4 regions of the Streptomyces sp. NPDC050315 genome follow, and region 2 is predicted to be linked to each of the others. Evidence: riboswitches for the same ligand, from Rfam matches in the RefSeq annotation. Region 2 holds a riboswitch; each other region holds the start of a gene.
The links. A riboswitch is a leader RNA that binds a small molecule or an ion and turns the genes downstream of it on or off. The one in region 2 is predicted to bind cobalamin.

Region 1: another riboswitch for cobalamin. It lies ahead of metE (5-methyltetrahydropteroyltriglutamate--homocysteine S-methyltransferase); the one in region 2 lies ahead of AB0I82_RS07305 (cobalamin biosynthesis protein).
Region 3: another riboswitch for cobalamin. It lies ahead of AB0I82_RS23415 (HoxN/HupN/NixA family nickel/cobalt transporter); the one in region 2 lies ahead of AB0I82_RS07305 (cobalamin biosynthesis protein).
Region 4: another riboswitch for cobalamin. It lies ahead of AB0I82_RS17655 (ribonucleoside-diphosphate reductase subunit alpha); the one in region 2 lies ahead of AB0I82_RS07305 (cobalamin biosynthesis protein).

What each region holds. Positions count from the first base shown of each region.
Region 1 is NZ_JBFAKN010000001.1:622,250-626,004, reverse strand. Features, by position in the region: gene metE (5-methyltetrahydropteroyltriglutamate--homocysteine S-methyltransferase) at 1-1,461, opposite strand, end outside; cobalamin riboswitch at 1,616-1,837, opposite strand; gene AB0I82_RS02835 (enterochelin esterase domain-containing protein) at 1,931-2,476, shown strand; gene AB0I82_RS02830 (amino acid adenylation domain-containing protein) at 2,587-3,755, shown strand, end outside.
Region 2 is NZ_JBFAKN010000002.1:58,280-62,034, reverse strand. Features, by position in the region: gene AB0I82_RS07310 (cobyric acid synthase) at 1-1,452, opposite strand, end outside; gene AB0I82_RS07305 (cobalamin biosynthesis protein) at 1,449-2,417, opposite strand; cobalamin riboswitch at 2,574-2,707, opposite strand; gene AB0I82_RS07300 (hypothetical protein) at 2,909-3,334, shown strand; gene AB0I82_RS07295 (caspase family protein) at 3,341-3,755, shown strand, end outside.
Region 3 is NZ_JBFAKN010000006.1:249,589-253,343, forward strand. Features, by position in the region: gene AB0I82_RS23405 (PTS sugar transporter subunit IIA) at 1-340, opposite strand, end outside; gene AB0I82_RS23410 (HhH-GPD-type base excision DNA repair protein) at 411-998, shown strand; gene AB0I82_RS23415 (HoxN/HupN/NixA family nickel/cobalt transporter) at 1,073-2,200, opposite strand; cobalamin riboswitch at 2,232-2,483, opposite strand; gene AB0I82_RS23420 (helix-turn-helix transcriptional regulator) at 2,655-3,551, opposite strand.
Region 4 is NZ_JBFAKN010000004.1:531,430-535,184, forward strand. Features, by position in the region: gene mctP (monocarboxylate uptake permease MctP) at 1-1,104, shown strand, start outside; cobalamin riboswitch at 1,326-1,468, shown strand; gene AB0I82_RS17655 (ribonucleoside-diphosphate reductase subunit alpha) at 1,687-3,755, shown strand, end outside.

The DNA.
Region 1 (3,755 bases), on a different contig from region 2:
CTGATAGGCGACGACCTCGCGGATCTCCGCCGCGATGCGTTCCTTGTACGCGGCGTCGTCGATGCGGCCGGCGCGCAGATCGGCGCGTGCGGTGCGCAGCGCGGCCGTCTGCGGGAAGGAGCCGATGGTGGTCGTGGGCAGCGGCGGCAGGCCGAGGTGGGCGTGCTGCGCGGCGGACCGCTCCGGGTACGGCTGGGAGCGTCGGCAGTCGGCGGCGGTGACGGCCGCGGCGCGGGCGCGGACGGCCGGGTCGTGGGTGAGCGCGGCGCCGGTGCGGGAGGCGAGGTCGGCGCGGTTGGCGGCGAGTTCGGCGGCGATGATGCCGGTGCCGTGTGTCAGCCCGCGGGCCAGGGTGACGAGCTCGGCGGTCTTCTGCCGGGCGAAGGCGAGCCAGCGGGCGATCTGCGGGTCGATGTCGCGCTCGGCGGCCGCGTCCAGCGGGACGTGCAGCAGTGAGCAGGAGGCCGCCACATCCACCCGCTCGGCGAGGCCCAGCAGGGTGCCGAGAGTGGCGAGGGACTTCGCGTGGTCGTCGATCCAGATGTTGCGGCCGTTGACGACGCCCGCGACCAGCCGCTTGCCGGGCAGCCCGCCGGCCGCCGCGAGGTCGTCCAGATTGCCGGCCGCCGCCTCGGTGAAGTCCATCGCGAGCCCCTCGACGGGGGACTTGGCCAGTACCGGCAGGGCCTCGCCGAGGCGGCCGAAGTAGGTCGCGACCAGGAGTTGCGGGCGGTCGGTGAGGGCGCCGAGGTCGCGGTAGGCGCGGGCCGCGGCGTTCAGTTCGGCCGGGGTGCGGTCCTGTACGAGCGCGGGCTCGTCCAGTTGTACCCACTCGGCGCCGGCGGCCCGCAGGTCGGCGAGGACCTCCGCGTACACGGGCAGCAGCCGGTCGAGCAGGGTCAGCGGCTCGAAGTCGGGGTCCACGCCGGGGGCGGGCTTGGCCAGCAGCAGGTAGGTGACCGGGCCGACCAGGACGGGGCGTGCGGTGTGTCCGAGCGCGCGGGCCTCACTCAGCTCGCCGACCTGCTTGCGCGAGTCGGCCGAGAACACCGTGTCAGGGCCCAGTTCCGGCACCAGGTAGTGGTAGTTGGTGTCGAACCACTTGGTCATCTCCAGCGGCGCCGCGTCCTGCGTGCCGCGGGCCATGGCGAAGTACCCGTCCAGGGCGTCCGTTTCGACGGCGGCACGGTGCCGGGTGGGGATCGCGCCGACCATGACGCTGGTGTCCAGCACATGGTCGTAGTACGAGAAGTCGCCGGTCGGGACCTCGTGCAGGCCCGCTTCGGCAAGCTGCTGCCAGACGGAACGGCGCAGCCCCGCGGCGGTCTCGCGCAGCGCGTCGGCGCTGACGCGGCCCTTCCAGTACCCCTCGACCGCCTTCTTCAGTTCCCGGTCCGGCCCCTGCCGGGGATACCCGTACACGGTGGCCCGTACGGCCGTGGCGGTGTTCTTGCTGGTCACGTTGCTCTCCTTCGCGAGCGTGTCTCCGAGTGCCCGGCGACGGGCACGAGAGCGCGAAGGGAGTGCACAGCGGACGGGCCGCCGCGCACTCGTGTGCCGCGTCCCTGCTGTACGCCGACCCGCCCTCGAGGTCACCGGGAGACCGCACACGACGGGTCGCGTGCGGGCAACGGGCAGGTCTTCGGACTCACGAGCACGTCCGCGCACAAGGCACGGACACCTACTGGCCGTCGCTTCCCGGACCCGCTCGGATCCAGTGCGTGTGACGGCGGTCGTTCCCGCTCACCGCTGCGGGGCAGTCCCGGATTCCCACCGGGTTCCCTCTTACGACGCGCCTGCCTGGCGGACAGGGCGAACCAGCTGCACGCATCAGGCTATGCCCTGCCACCGTCCGCGTGCCATCCCCGGTTATTGTTAGGTTAGGCTTGCCTAAGTCGCAATCCGGAATGGTGCCAGAAAGGTGCGAGAGATGTACGTCCTTGACGACGGTCCCGGCACGCGGGACGCGCGGCTTCTCCGTACGGCCGGTCCGTGTGTCGAGCGCCTCGCCGCCCGGCTCACCGCCGCCACCGAGGTCGAACGCGCGGCGCTGCTCGCCGAATTCTGGGCGGACGCCGAACGGCGCGGCACACCCCTCGTCGAAGAGGTCGCCGAAAACTCCGGGCAGTACGCGGTCACGTTCCTCCGGCGCGGCCACCGCGCCACCTGTCAGGTGCTGCTCCTGGCCGACGGCGTCACCGGCCACGGAGACCTTGCCCCCGCGCTGCTGGACCGGCTGCCGGGTACCGATGTCTGGCACTTGACGTACCTGCTGCCCGCCGGCAGTGGCGGCGCATATCGGCTCGCCGCGGACATCTCACCCGGCGGCCCGCCCGCCGACCCCAAGCGTCGGCGGCAGCGGCTGCGCGCGCTGTGTGCGTACGCCGCCGTCGATCCGCTCAACCCCCGTATGGCGGACGTCACTTGGGGTGCTCCGGGCGGCTCCGCGTACGCCGTGCCGGGCGCCGCCGCGTAACTCGGTATTGAACGGGCCGGACCCGTCGGGCCGACTGTCCGACAAGCTGACCTGACGTGTCGTCAGGCGGCACGCCGGAATGTGCCGCACGCGCCCATTATCGTGCACATATGAGTCAAGTGCCTGATTCCGCCCTTCGTGACCGGATCGCCATCATCGGCATCGGCTGCCGCCTGCCCGGCCATGCCAACGACCACCGGGCGTTCTGGCGGAACCTGGCCGAGGGCCGGGACTGCATCGTCCCGACCCCGGCCGACCGGTACGACGTCACCACCCTGGGCAGCCGGGACCGGGCCAAGCCCGGCCGGCTGGTCGGCGGCCGCGGCGGCTACATCGACGGCTTCGACGCATTCGACCCGGAGTTCTTCGGCATCAGCCCGCGCGAGGCCGCGCACCTCGACCCCCAGCAGCGCAAGCTCCTGGAGGTCTCCTGGGAGGCACTGGAGGACGGCGGGCAGCGCCCGGCCGGTCTGGCGGGCGGCAACATCGGCGTGTTCATCGGCGCGTTCACGATGGACTACAACATCCTGCACTTCTCCGACCCGGACTTCCTGGCGGCACACACCGCGACCGGCACCATGATGACGATGGTGTCGAACCGTGTCTCGCACGCCTTCGACTTCCGCGGCCCCAGCGTCTCCCTCGACACCGCCTGCAGCTCCTCCCTCGTCGCCCTGCACCTCGCCCGGCAGAGCCTGCTGCGCGGCGAGACCGACCTCGCGCTGGCCGGCGGCACGCTGCTGCACAGCGCGCCGCAGTACACCATCGCCGAGACCAAGGGCGGCTTCCTCTCCGTCGACGGCCGGTCGCGCGCCTTCGACGCGGCGGCCGACGGCTACGTACGTGCCGAGGGCGTCGCCGTCGTGGCACTGAAACGGCTCGCCGACGCCGTGCGCGACGGCGACCCGGTGCACGCCGTGGTGCTCGGCAGCGGGGTGAACCAGGACGGGCGGACCAACGGCATCACCGTGCCGCGCGAGGACGCCCAGGTGGATCTCGTACGGAAGGTGTGCGCCGAGGCGGGCGTCGCGCCCGGCAGCCTGCAGTACGTCGAGGCGCACGGCACCTCCACCCCGGTCGGCGACCCGATCGAGGCCCGGGCGCTCGGCCGCGTCCTGTCCGCCGGGCGCCCGCCCGGCGCCCCGTGCTACGTCGGTTCCGTCAAGACCAACATCGGGCACACCGAGGCCGCCGCCGGTATCGCGGGACTCATCAAGACGGTGCTCGCGCTGAAGCACAAGAAGATCCCGCCGCATCTGAATCTGGAGCGGCTCAACCC
Region 2 (3,755 bases):
TTCCTCGATCAGGTCGCCCAGCGCGTCGAGCTGTTCCTCGCGCAGCGCGTCGAAGCAGGTGTCCGGCGCGGGCACGAACGCGCGTCCCGCGGCCGCCGCCACCCGGCGCAGGAAGGCACGCCGGAAGCCGTCGCTCTCCAGGGAGCCGTGCCAGTGCGTGCCCCATACGGAGCCGACGCGGCAGCCGTCGAGGAAGGTTTCGTCGCCCTCCCGGACGTCGGCCACGCCGTGGTGGATCTCGTACCCCGCCACCGGCTCGCCCAGTGCCGTGCCTTCCGGCCGGGCGAGGGTCTTCTCCTGCGCGAAGCGGACGCGTACGGGCAGCAGTCCCAGCCCGTCGACCGCGCCGGCCCGCGACTCCACCTCGTCCTCGATGTGCTCTGCGAGCATCTGGAAGCCGCCGCAGATGCCGAGTACCGGGCGGCCTTCCGCGGCCCGGCGCGCGACCGCGTCCGCGAGGCCGCGTTCGCGCAGCCACTGCAGCGCCCGTACGGTCCCGCGCGTACCGGGCAGGACGACCAGGTCGGCGTCGGCCAGCTCCTCGGGGCGGTCCACGAAGCGGACGACGACACCCGGTTCGGCCGCCAGCGCGTCCACGTCGGTGAAGTTGGACATCAGGGGCACGGCGGCGACCGCGACCCGGAGGATGTCCTTGCCGTGCGGCGGCGCGACCGTGCTCTCGCGCACCGCGCCGCGCAGCGAGACGTGCAGGCCGTCCTCCTCGTCGATGCCGAGCCCGTGCCGGAACGGCAGTACGCCCAGCGTCGGCCGCCCGCTCAGCTCCTTGAGCATGTCCAGGCCCGGTTCCAGCAGCGTCACGTCGCCGCGGAACTTGTTCACCAGGTAGCCCGCGAGGTGCGCCTGGTCGGCCGCGGAGAGCAGCGCGGTGGTGCCGAAGAAGGACGCGAAGACGCCGCCGCGGTCGATGTCGCCGACGACGACCACGGGGAGGTTCGCGGCGCGCGCGAGGCCCATGTTCACGATGTCCGTGCGGCGGAGGTTGATCTCGGCCGGGCTGCCCGCGCCCTCGCAGATCACCGCGTCGTGCGTACGGCGCAGCTCGGTCAGGCAGTCGGTGACCGTGCCGAGCAGCCGCTCCTGGCGGCCCGAGTGGTAGCCGCGCGCGCTCAGCTCGCCCACCGGCTTGCCCAGCAGCACGACCTGGCTGCTGCGGTCGCTGCCGGGCTTGAGCAGGACCGGGTTCATCAGCGCGGTCGGCTCGACGCGGGCCGCCGCGGCCTGCATGGCCTGCGCCCGCCCGATCTCCGCGCCCTCGCGCGTCACGTACGAATTGAGCGACATGTTCTGCGCCTTGAAGGGCGCGACCTTGACGCCCTTGCGGGCCAGCCAGCGGCAGATGCCCGCCGTGACGACGCTCTTGCCCGCGTCCGACGTGGTGCCGGCCACCAGCAGGCCGCCACCGAGAGTCCTGTCCGTACCGCTACCGCTCACCGGGATCTCCTCGCCTTCCGCGCGCCGCGGACCGCGCCCACGGCGATCCGTGCCCCGACCGTCGTCGCCAGCGCCAGCGCGCTCACCCGGCGCGACAGCCGCACCGCGCGCGCGATGTCCGCGCCGTCGACCGCGCGTGCGCCGTCGTTGAGCACCGGCCGGTGCTCGACCCGCCCCGCGTACGCGAGCGTGCCGCCCAGCCGTACGCCGAGCGCGCCCGCGAAGGAGGCCTCCACCGGGCCCGCGTTGGGGCTCGGGTGCCGCTTGCCGTCGGCCCGCCAGGCGCGCCACGCGCCGCGCGGGTCGGGCCCGGCGACGGTGGCCAGCAGCGCGGTCAGCCGGGCGCCGGGCCAGCCCGCCACGTCGTCCAGCCGGGCCGAGGCCCAGCCGTACCGGCGGTAGCGGTCGGACTTGTGACCCACCATCGCGTCCAGCGTGTTGACCGCGCGGAAGGCGACCAGGCCCGGTACGCCGCCCACGGCGCCCCAGACCAGCGCGCCCACGACCGCGTCGGAGGTGTTCTCGGCGACGGACTCCACGACCGCGCGGGCCATCTGCTGCCCGTCCAGGGACTGCGGGTCGCGGCCGCACAGGTGCGGCAGCCGCTCGCGCGCCACGTCGAGGTCGCCGGCCTCCAGTGCGCCGCCGATGGCGCGCGCCTCCCGGCCCAGCGTCGTCCCGCCCAGCACGGCCCAGGTGGCGGCGGCGGTCAGCGCGATGTGTGCGGGGGCGCAGCGGCGTACGGCACGGGAGAGCAGGGCCGCGCCCACGGCGGCCCCGCCGGCGCACAGCGCGGTGTGCGCCGCTCCGTATCCACGGTGGTCGCGCCACAGCCCGCGCTCCACGGCGCCCGCCGCCCGCCCGAAGGCGGCCACCGGGTGGCCGCGGCGGGGATCGCCCACGGCCAGGTCGCCGAGAAAGCCCAGAGCCGCGCCGCACGCATAGGTGGCGTGTTCGGCACGCATCGTCGGATCAGCCTGCCGTCGTGCCTCGGAGGGACGGCCGCACGCGGTCGCGTACCGGGCGTACGGCGGAGGAAGGCAGGGGTCTCGGCTCGGGGCCCGGCATGGCGTGTGTCCTCACTCAGGGTCCGCGCCCTGGCTCGACGTGACGGGCGACGAGAGTCTCCTGGCTCCCGGATCGGCGCTGCCCCCGGCCTTCCAGCCCGTGTCTGCGCGGGCCGTGGCCGCTTCTGGAGGAGCGCTCCCCGGTGACAGTGGCGGGACCGCGCCGGATTCTCACCGGACTTCCTCATCTGTCGCCGAATGGCATCGGGCAGTCCACCACGTGCCGCGAATGCCCGTCAACTCACCCTTGACCTGCGACGCGGGCGTATGGCAGGCCCTGTGGTCAACGACACAGCGTGGACGGCGGTTGACGACCTGTTGCCTGCCGTACCTCCCGCACGACACCATCGGGGCACCTATGGCAAAGGTGCCGCAGGAGGGGGACGGTGATGGCGGAGAACCGGCAGCATCACGAGGTACGCATCAGAGTCACCGGCACCCATGACGGGGGCCAGGATCTGGAAGACCTGCAGCGGTGGCTGCAGCGCGAGTCCTGGCTGACGCCCGGCAACCACGCATGGCGCCGGGCACCGGGCGCGGAGACCGCCCCGCGCACCGGCGCGGCGGACCAGGGACCCGAAATGGCCGTCGGTATCGACGACCTCGTCCTGGTCCTCATCGGCGCGGTCGTGGCGCCGATGACCGAGCAGCTCCTCATCGCCCTGCGGGAGTGGCTCGCGCACCGCAGGGAGACCGCCGCCAAGGGCGAGGCCCCGGGGCTCGACATCACCGACGCCTCCGGACACCGCCGCCTCGACGACCCCGATCCGCGCGCCGAACGCGACGACCAGGGCGGCCGCGTCGGCACGGAGTAACCGGCGATGCCCCTCTACGACGCGCGGGGCAAGCGGAACCGCGCGCTGATCATCGGCGTCAGCCGGTACCAGGACCCCCGGCTGCACGACCTCGACGCGGTCTTCGCCAACCCCGACGAGCTGGGCCGGGTGCTGTGCGCCCCGGCCACCGACCTCTTCCTGCCCCAGGAAGTGACGCCGCTGCGCCCGGACACCCCCGAGGAGCTGACCGCCGCGCTGCGCACCGCGGCCGACGAGGCACGCGGACTGCTGCTCGTCTACTTCTCCGGGCACGGCCGGGTCCGGCGCGACGGCAGCGACCTGCACCTGCTGGTCGGGTCCTCGCGGGTGGCGCAGGACGAGCGACGGGTCGCCTCGCACGAAGCGGTCTCCTGGGCCAAGGACGTGCTGCCGCGCCTGGAGAGGTCGCGGGCCGACCGCG
Region 3 (3,755 bases), on a different contig from region 2:
TGTGCGCCCCGGAGTCCCGCGCCGCGAGCGCGACGACCAGGCTCACCGGATCGTTCGACTCATGCCCGAACTCCACCGGCTCGGCCAGCCGCACCCACGACATGCCGGTCTTCAGTACCGCGGGCGAGGGGCGGGCGTGCGCGAAGGCGAAGCCGAGGGCGATGACGATGTACGGCCCGTTCTCCTCGACGTTCTCGATCATTTCCGTGGTGTACTCGCCGGTAGCGGTACCGGTCGCGACCATGAGATCGCCGGCGGCCCGTACCGCGTCCCGCCAGTCCGCCGCCGTCACGTCCAGCCGCACGGCCTCGGCGGGAATCAGTTCGCTCAGTGTCGGCATGGACGGGATCGTCGCACGAAAACGCTTGCCCGGATATGCGGGGTGCGGCGCCGGAAGGGATCATCGGAACATGAACGTGAGGATGCGGGTCGCACAGCAGGAGGAAGCCGACGAACTGCTCGGCCGCAGTCCGCTCGCCGCGCTGGTGGGCATGCTGCTGGACCAGCAGGTGCCGATGGAGTGGGCGTTCACCGGCCCGTACACCATCGCCCGGCGGATGAACGGCGACGACCTGGACGCGCAGGCCATCGCGGCCCAGGACCCGGAGGCGTTCGAGGAGCTGCTGGCCCGCAAGCCGGCCGTGCACCGCTATCCGCGCTCGATGGCCAAGCGGGTGCAGCAGCTGTGCCAGTACCTCGTCGAGCACTACGACGGCGATGCGGAAGCCGTCTGGCGGGACGCGGGAACCGGCGCCGAGCTGCTCAAACGCCTCAACGACCTGCCCGGCTTCGGCAAGCAGAAGGCCCAGATCTTCCTGGCCCTCCTCGGCAAGCAGTTCGGCGTACGCCCCGAGGGCTGGCGCGAGGCCGCCGGTCCGTACGGCGAGGAGAACTCCCACCGCTCGGTCGCCGACATCACGGGCCCCGAGTCGCTGGCCGAGGTCCGCGCGTACAAGCAGCAGATGAAGCGAGCGGCGAAGAAGGCGGCGGGGAAGTAAGGAGCGGCGGGCACCGGCCCGCCGCCCCTCACCTTGTACTGCAGTCCTTGTACTGCAGTCCTTGTACTGCGTGCTCAGCCCTCCGGAGCGGCGGCCACCCGTGCCGCCCACCGCTTTTCGACGCCCGACAGCCGCCAGTAGGCGATCGCCGCCGCCCAGACGACGACGAAGAGGCCGACGATGACGTAGCCGACGTTGTCCAGCTCCAGGCCGGAGATCCAGCCGGTGACCGCGTCCTTGAGGCCGAGCTTTTCGTGCAGCACGCTGACCAGCTCGATGGTGCCGATGAAGAGCGCCACGGCGATGGACAGGCCGGTGATCGTGAGGTTGTAGTAGACCTTGCGCACCGGGTTGGAGAACGCCCACTGGTACGCGAAGTTCATGAACGTGCCGTCGAGCGTGTCGAAGAGGCTCATCCCCGCCGCGAACAGCAGCGGCAGGCACAGGATCGCGTACCAGGGCAGCCCGGACGCGGCGCCGCTGCCCGCCATCACCATCAGCGTCACCTCGGTCGCGGTGTCGAAGCCGAGGCCGAGGAGCAGCCCGATCGGGAACATCTGGCCCGGCCGCGTGATGGCCTTGGTGAACCGGCCCAGTACCCGGTTCATGAAACCGCGCGAGTCCAGCTGCCGTTCCAGCTCCGACTCGTCGTACTCCCCGGCCCGCATGGCACGGAAGACCCGCCAGATGCCGGCCAGCGCGACCAGATTGAGGGCGGCGATGAGGTACAGGAAGGCCCCGGAGACGGTGGTGCCGACCGTGCCGAGCACCTGGTGCGTACGGGAGTCCTCGTCCATCAGGGTCCCGGCGAGCGCCGCGCCGCCCGAGACCAGCGCGGCCATGAGCACGACCATGCTGGAGTGGCCGAGCGCGAACCAGAAGCCCACCGAGACCGGGCGCTTCCCGTCGGCCATGAGCTTGCGGGTGGTGTTGTCGATGACGGCGATGTGGTCCGCGTCGAACGCGTGCCGCATGCCGAGGGTGTACGCGGTAATGCCCAGGCCCACGCCGAACACCTGGGTGCCGACGGTGTAGTGGCCGGGCACGACGAGCAGGAACAGCACACCGAACGCGACGATGTGCAGTGCGGCTATGACCGCCAGCAGACCGGCGGTCCGTAGGGTGTCGCGGCGCTGCCAGCGGAACTCGGGCAGCACGGAAGAAGTCGAAGAAGAAGACGGGGCATCGGTGGGCAGGGCCATCCGGCGATCACGCTCCAGCACCTCGTGGAATCAATTCGTGAGATGCCGTGGCCGGTCTCCTGGCTTACGGGGAACCCCCTGCTCGTCAAGAGCCTGAGGTGGACGCGCCCGTCCCGGCCTTCCCGCCCGCACTACACGGACAGTGGCCCCCGCACGTACGCAGTGCACGTACGTACAGGAAAAGGGTCGGTAGCTCCCCGATCACAGTGGCGAGGGCCGCTCCGGAATCAGACCTTGAAGGTCTTCACCGGTCTTCCCGAACACCACGGCTTGGCCACTCTATCCCCGACCGGGCCGGAGGGGGCTGTCCCCCTCTAACCCCGACTTCCCCCGGGGGCCCCTCCCCCCCGCCCCCACCCCTCCCCAGCCCCTCGGTAATCCTTCGCTCAGCCCTCGCCCAGTCCTCGCCCAGTTCTCGCTCAGCCCCCGGTCATCCCCCGCCCCCAGTCATCAGTCATCCCCCCGTCTCCTGCCGCTCGGCCGCATCCTTGCTCGCCGGCTCGCGGGACACCGGGCCCTCCGCCGCCCAGCTGCCCAGCAGCCGCAGTGATTCCGCCGAGGTCGAGCCCGGCTCGGCGTGGTAGACGATCAGCTGCTGGTCCGGGTCGGCGGGCAGCCGCAGCGTCTCGTACGACAGCGTCAGCGGCCCGACGACGGGGTGGTGCAGCCGCTTCACGCCGAAGCCCTTGTCCTGTACGTCGTGCGTGGCCCACAGCTGGCGGAACTCCTCGCTCTTGACCGACAGCTCCCCGATCAGCGACGCGAGCAGCGGGTCGTCGGGATGGCAGCCCGCGTCCAGGCGGAGGTAGGCGACGATATCGGCCGCCTTGCTCTCCCAGTCGACGTACAGCTCGCGGGAGGCCGGGTCCAGGAAGACCTGCCAGGCGATGTTCCGCTGCTCGGGCGGGAGCGCGGCGTAATCACCGAGCAGCGCGCATGCCATGCGGTTCCACCCGATGACGTCCAGGCGGCGGCCCGCCACATACGCCGGTATCCCCTCCATCGCGTCCAGCAGCTGCTGCAGCGCGGGCCGCACCCGCTGCGGCCGCCCCGCACCGCGCGAGCGCTTGGCCTTCGGCTTCACCAGATGGCTCAGATGCGCCCGCTCGGCCGCGTTGAGCCGCAGCGCGCCGGATATCGCGTCGAGGACCGCCGTGGAGACGTTCTGCCCGTGGCCCTGCTCCAGCCTTACGTAGTACGCCACACTCACCCCGGCCAGCTGCGCGAGCTCCTCCCGCCGCAGGCCCGGCACCCTGCGTCGCCCGCTGTGCCGCGGCAGTCCGACGTCCTCGGGCTGCAGACGCGCGCGGCGGGTGCGCAGAAACTCGCTCAATTCTGTGCGCTGGTCCATACGGCAAGTATCGGGGTCCCGGCGAAACTGTGCGGGGGCCTGTGGATAACTCCGTCGGGGCGGCCCCCGCGAAGTTATCCACAAGGGCGGCCCCGGCCGACTGCGACGGCCGCCAACGACGGTCGACGGGCGACGGGCGACGGGCGACGGCGCCCCGAGGGTGTCACTGCCATTGGTAGGAACGCCGTTCGTACGTAAACGGGG
Region 4 (3,755 bases), on a different contig from region 2:
GGCGTGCTGGCCGCGTACACCTACTCCTCCGGGCTGCGCGCGCCCGCGCTGATCGCGTTCGTCAAGGACGGCCTGATCTACCTCGTCATCGCGGTGGCGATCATCTACATCCCGATCAAGCTGGGCGGCTTCGAGCACATCTTCCACGTGGCGGGCGACGCCTTCGCGGAGACCAACCCGGCCACGGGCAAGCCGCGCGGGGAGCTCGCGAGCGGTCCGAACGCGCAGTGGGCGTACGCGACGCTGGCGCTCGGCTCGGCGCTGGCGCTGTTCATGTACCCGCACTCGATCACCGCGACGCTCTCCTCGCGGAGCCGCAACGTGATTCGCCGCAACACCACCATCCTGCCGCTGTACTCGCTGATGCTCGGCTTCCTCGCGCTGCTGGGCTTCATGGCGATCGCGGCCGGGGTCAAGGTGCAGAACGGCCAGCTGGCGATCCCGCAGCTGTTCGAGAACATGTTCCCCGACTGGTTCACGGGCGTGGCGTTCGCCGCGATCGGCATCGGCGCGCTGGTACCCGCCGCGATCATGTCGATCGCCGCGGCGAACCTCTTCACCCGCAACATCTACAAGGACTTCCTGAAGCCCGGCGCCACGCCCGCGCAGGAGCACAAGGTCGCCAAGCTGGTGTCGCTGCTGGTGAAGGTCGGGGCGCTGGCGTTCGTCCTGACGATGGACAAGACGGTGGCGATCAACTTCCAGCTGCTGGGCGGCATCTGGATCCTGCAGACCATGCCGGCGCTGGTGGGCGGCCTGTTCACCCGTTGGTTCCACCGCTGGGCGCTGCTCGCCGGCTGGGCGGTCGGCATGGTGTACGGCACGGCCGCGGCGTACGGCGTGGCCAGCCCCACCCAGAAGCACTTCGGCGGCTCGAGCGCGGAGATCCCCGGCATCGGGGAGATCGGCTACATCGGTCTGACCGCGTTCGTACTGAACGTCGTGGTGACGGTGGTCCTGACGGTCGTCCTGCGGGCCACGAAGGCGCCCGACGGCGTCGACGAGACCTCGCCCGAGGACTACACGGCGGACGTCGGCGACAAGGGCGTACAGGCCGACCTGCCGCCGGCCACGGCCGGAGCGGGGGCCGGGGCGGCGCACTGACGCCACTCCCCCCTCCGCACGACAACCTCCGCACGACAACCTCTGCACAAGAACCTCCGCACGACATCGGGCCGCCGGGCAATCCGGCGGCCCGTTGCCGTATCCGGCTCGGCTCCCCCGATCCGCGCCCATCCCCCACCAGTCGATTCCGAACGTAGCGGACGGCACTGACAACAGCACGGACAGTTGTGCCGCGACACAAGATATGGGGACGGTCGCGAAAGCCGACACAAGATGTATGCTCGTCCTCGCTGTCGCCGCAGGGGAATCCGGTGCGAATCCGGAACTGTCCCGCAACGGTGTGCTGAGTGGGCATTTGCGCGCTCGCCGAGTCCGAGGACCTGCCGACGGTACGCCCGTCTCCGTTCCGGTACGGGCGTCGAGACGTCCGGGCTCCGTGGGTTGGGCCGGTGGACGCTGCGTGGTGTGCCCGCGTGCCCGGCAGGGCTTTGGCGCGGCTGCCCGTACGCCTCCGTCGTGCCCTCCCCGGCCCCAGCCGAGTGAGGAGAGCACAAGGTGACCATCGCGCCAGCGGAGTCAGCACAAGAGGCGCAGACGGCGCAGGAGGCGCGGCCGTCGACCGTGCAGGCCCAGGACGGCCCCGGTACGGCCCTGCTGCGCACCCTGACCGACCTCACCGCCAACCTGCCGGCCACCGACCCGGGCAAGATCGCCGCGGCCGCGCTGCGCGGCCGGCACGCCGGCTCGGACGAGGCGGAGCTGCGCGAGCTGGCGATGGAGGCCGCGGCCGGGCTGATCGGCGACGAGCCGCAGTACTCCAAGCTGGCCGCCCGCCTGCTGACCGCCGCGATCGCCGAGGAGGCCGCGAGCCAGGGCGCGACGGGCTTCGCCGCCTCGGTCGCCACCGGTCACCGCGAGGGCCTGATCGCCGACGGCACGGCCGAGTTCGTCACCACGCACGCCGCCGCACTGGACGCGCTCGTCGACAAGGCGCTCGCGGACGGCGCCGACGACCGCTTCGGCTACTTCGGCCTGCGCACGGTCTACTCCCGCTACCTCCTGCGGCACCCGATCACCCGCCAGGTCATCGAGACCCCGCAGCACTTCCTGCTGCGCGTGGCGTGCGGCCTGGCCGAGGACCACTCGGAGCGCGCCGTCCAGGACGTCGCCGCGCTGTACGAGCTGACCAGCACTCTCTCCTACCTGCCCTCCTCCCCCACGCTCTTCAACTCCGGCACCCGCCACCCGCAGATGTCCTCCTGCTACCTGCTGGACTCGCCGCTGGACGAGCTGGACTCGATCTACGACCGCTACCACCAGGTCGCGCGCCTCTCGAAGCACGCCGGCGGGATCGGCCTCTCGTACTCCCGCGTGCGCGCCCGCGGTTCGCTGATCCGCGGCACCAACGGGCACTCCAATGGCATCGTCCCGTTCCTGCGGACCCTCGACGCGAGTGTCGCCGCGGTGAACCAGGGCGGCCGCCGCAAGGGCGCTGCCTGCGTGTACCTGGAGACCTGGCACGCGGACATCGAGGAGTTCCTGGAGCTGCGCGACAACACCGGCGAGGAGGCGCGGCGTACGCACAACCTGAACATCGCGCACTGGATCCCGGACGAGTTCATGCGCCGCGTCGAGGCCGACGCGGACTGGTCGCTGTTCTCGCCGGTGGACGCGCCGGAGCTGGTCGATCTGTACGGCGCGGAGTTCGACGCCGCGTACCGGAAGGCCGAGGCCGAGGGGAAGGCCATAAAGGCGGTCCCGGCCCGGACGCTGTACGCGCGGATGATGCGTACCCTCGCGCAGACCGGCAACGGCTGGATGACCTTCAAGGACGCCGCCAACCGCACCGCGAACCAGACCGCCGAGCCGGGCCGCGTCGTCCACTCCTCCAACCTCTGCACGGAGATCCTGGAGGTCACGGACGACGGCGAGACGGCCGTCTGCAACCTCGGCTCGGTCAACCTCGCCGCGCACCTGGGCGCCGACGGCACGATGGACTGGGACCGGCTGGACGCCACCGTCCGTACCGCCGTCACCTTCCTCGACCGCGTCGTCGACATCAACTTCTACCCGACCGAGCAGGCCGGCGCGTCCAACTCCCGCTGGCGCCCGGTGGGTCTGGGCCTGATGGGCCTGCAGGACGTCTTCTTCCGCCTCCGTCTGCCGTTCGACTCCCCCGAGGCGCGCGAGCTGTCCACCCGTATCTCCGAGCGGATCATGCTCGCCGCGTACGAGGCGTCCGCCGACCTCGCCGAGCGGCACGGCCCGCACCCGAACTGGGCGGCGACCCGCACCGCCCGCGGCGTCCTGCACCCCGACCACTACCCCAATGCCGAACCCCGCTGGGCCGACCGCTGGGCCGCGCTGCGCACCCGTATCGCGGCAACCGGCATGCGAAACTCACTCCTCCTGGCGATCGCCCCCACCGCGACCATCGCCTCCATCGCGGGCGTGTACGAGTGCATCGAGCCGCAGGTCTCCAACCTCTTCAAGCGCGAGACGCTGAGCGGGGAGTTCCTGCAGGTCAACGCGTACCTGATCGAGGAGCTCAAGGCGCTGGGGCTGTGGGACGCGCGCACCCGTGACGCGCTGCGCGAGGCCAACGGCTCGGTCCAGGACGTCCCCTGGATCCCCGAGGAGGTCCGCGCGCTGTACCGCACGGCGTGGGAGATCCCGCAGCGCGCGCTGAT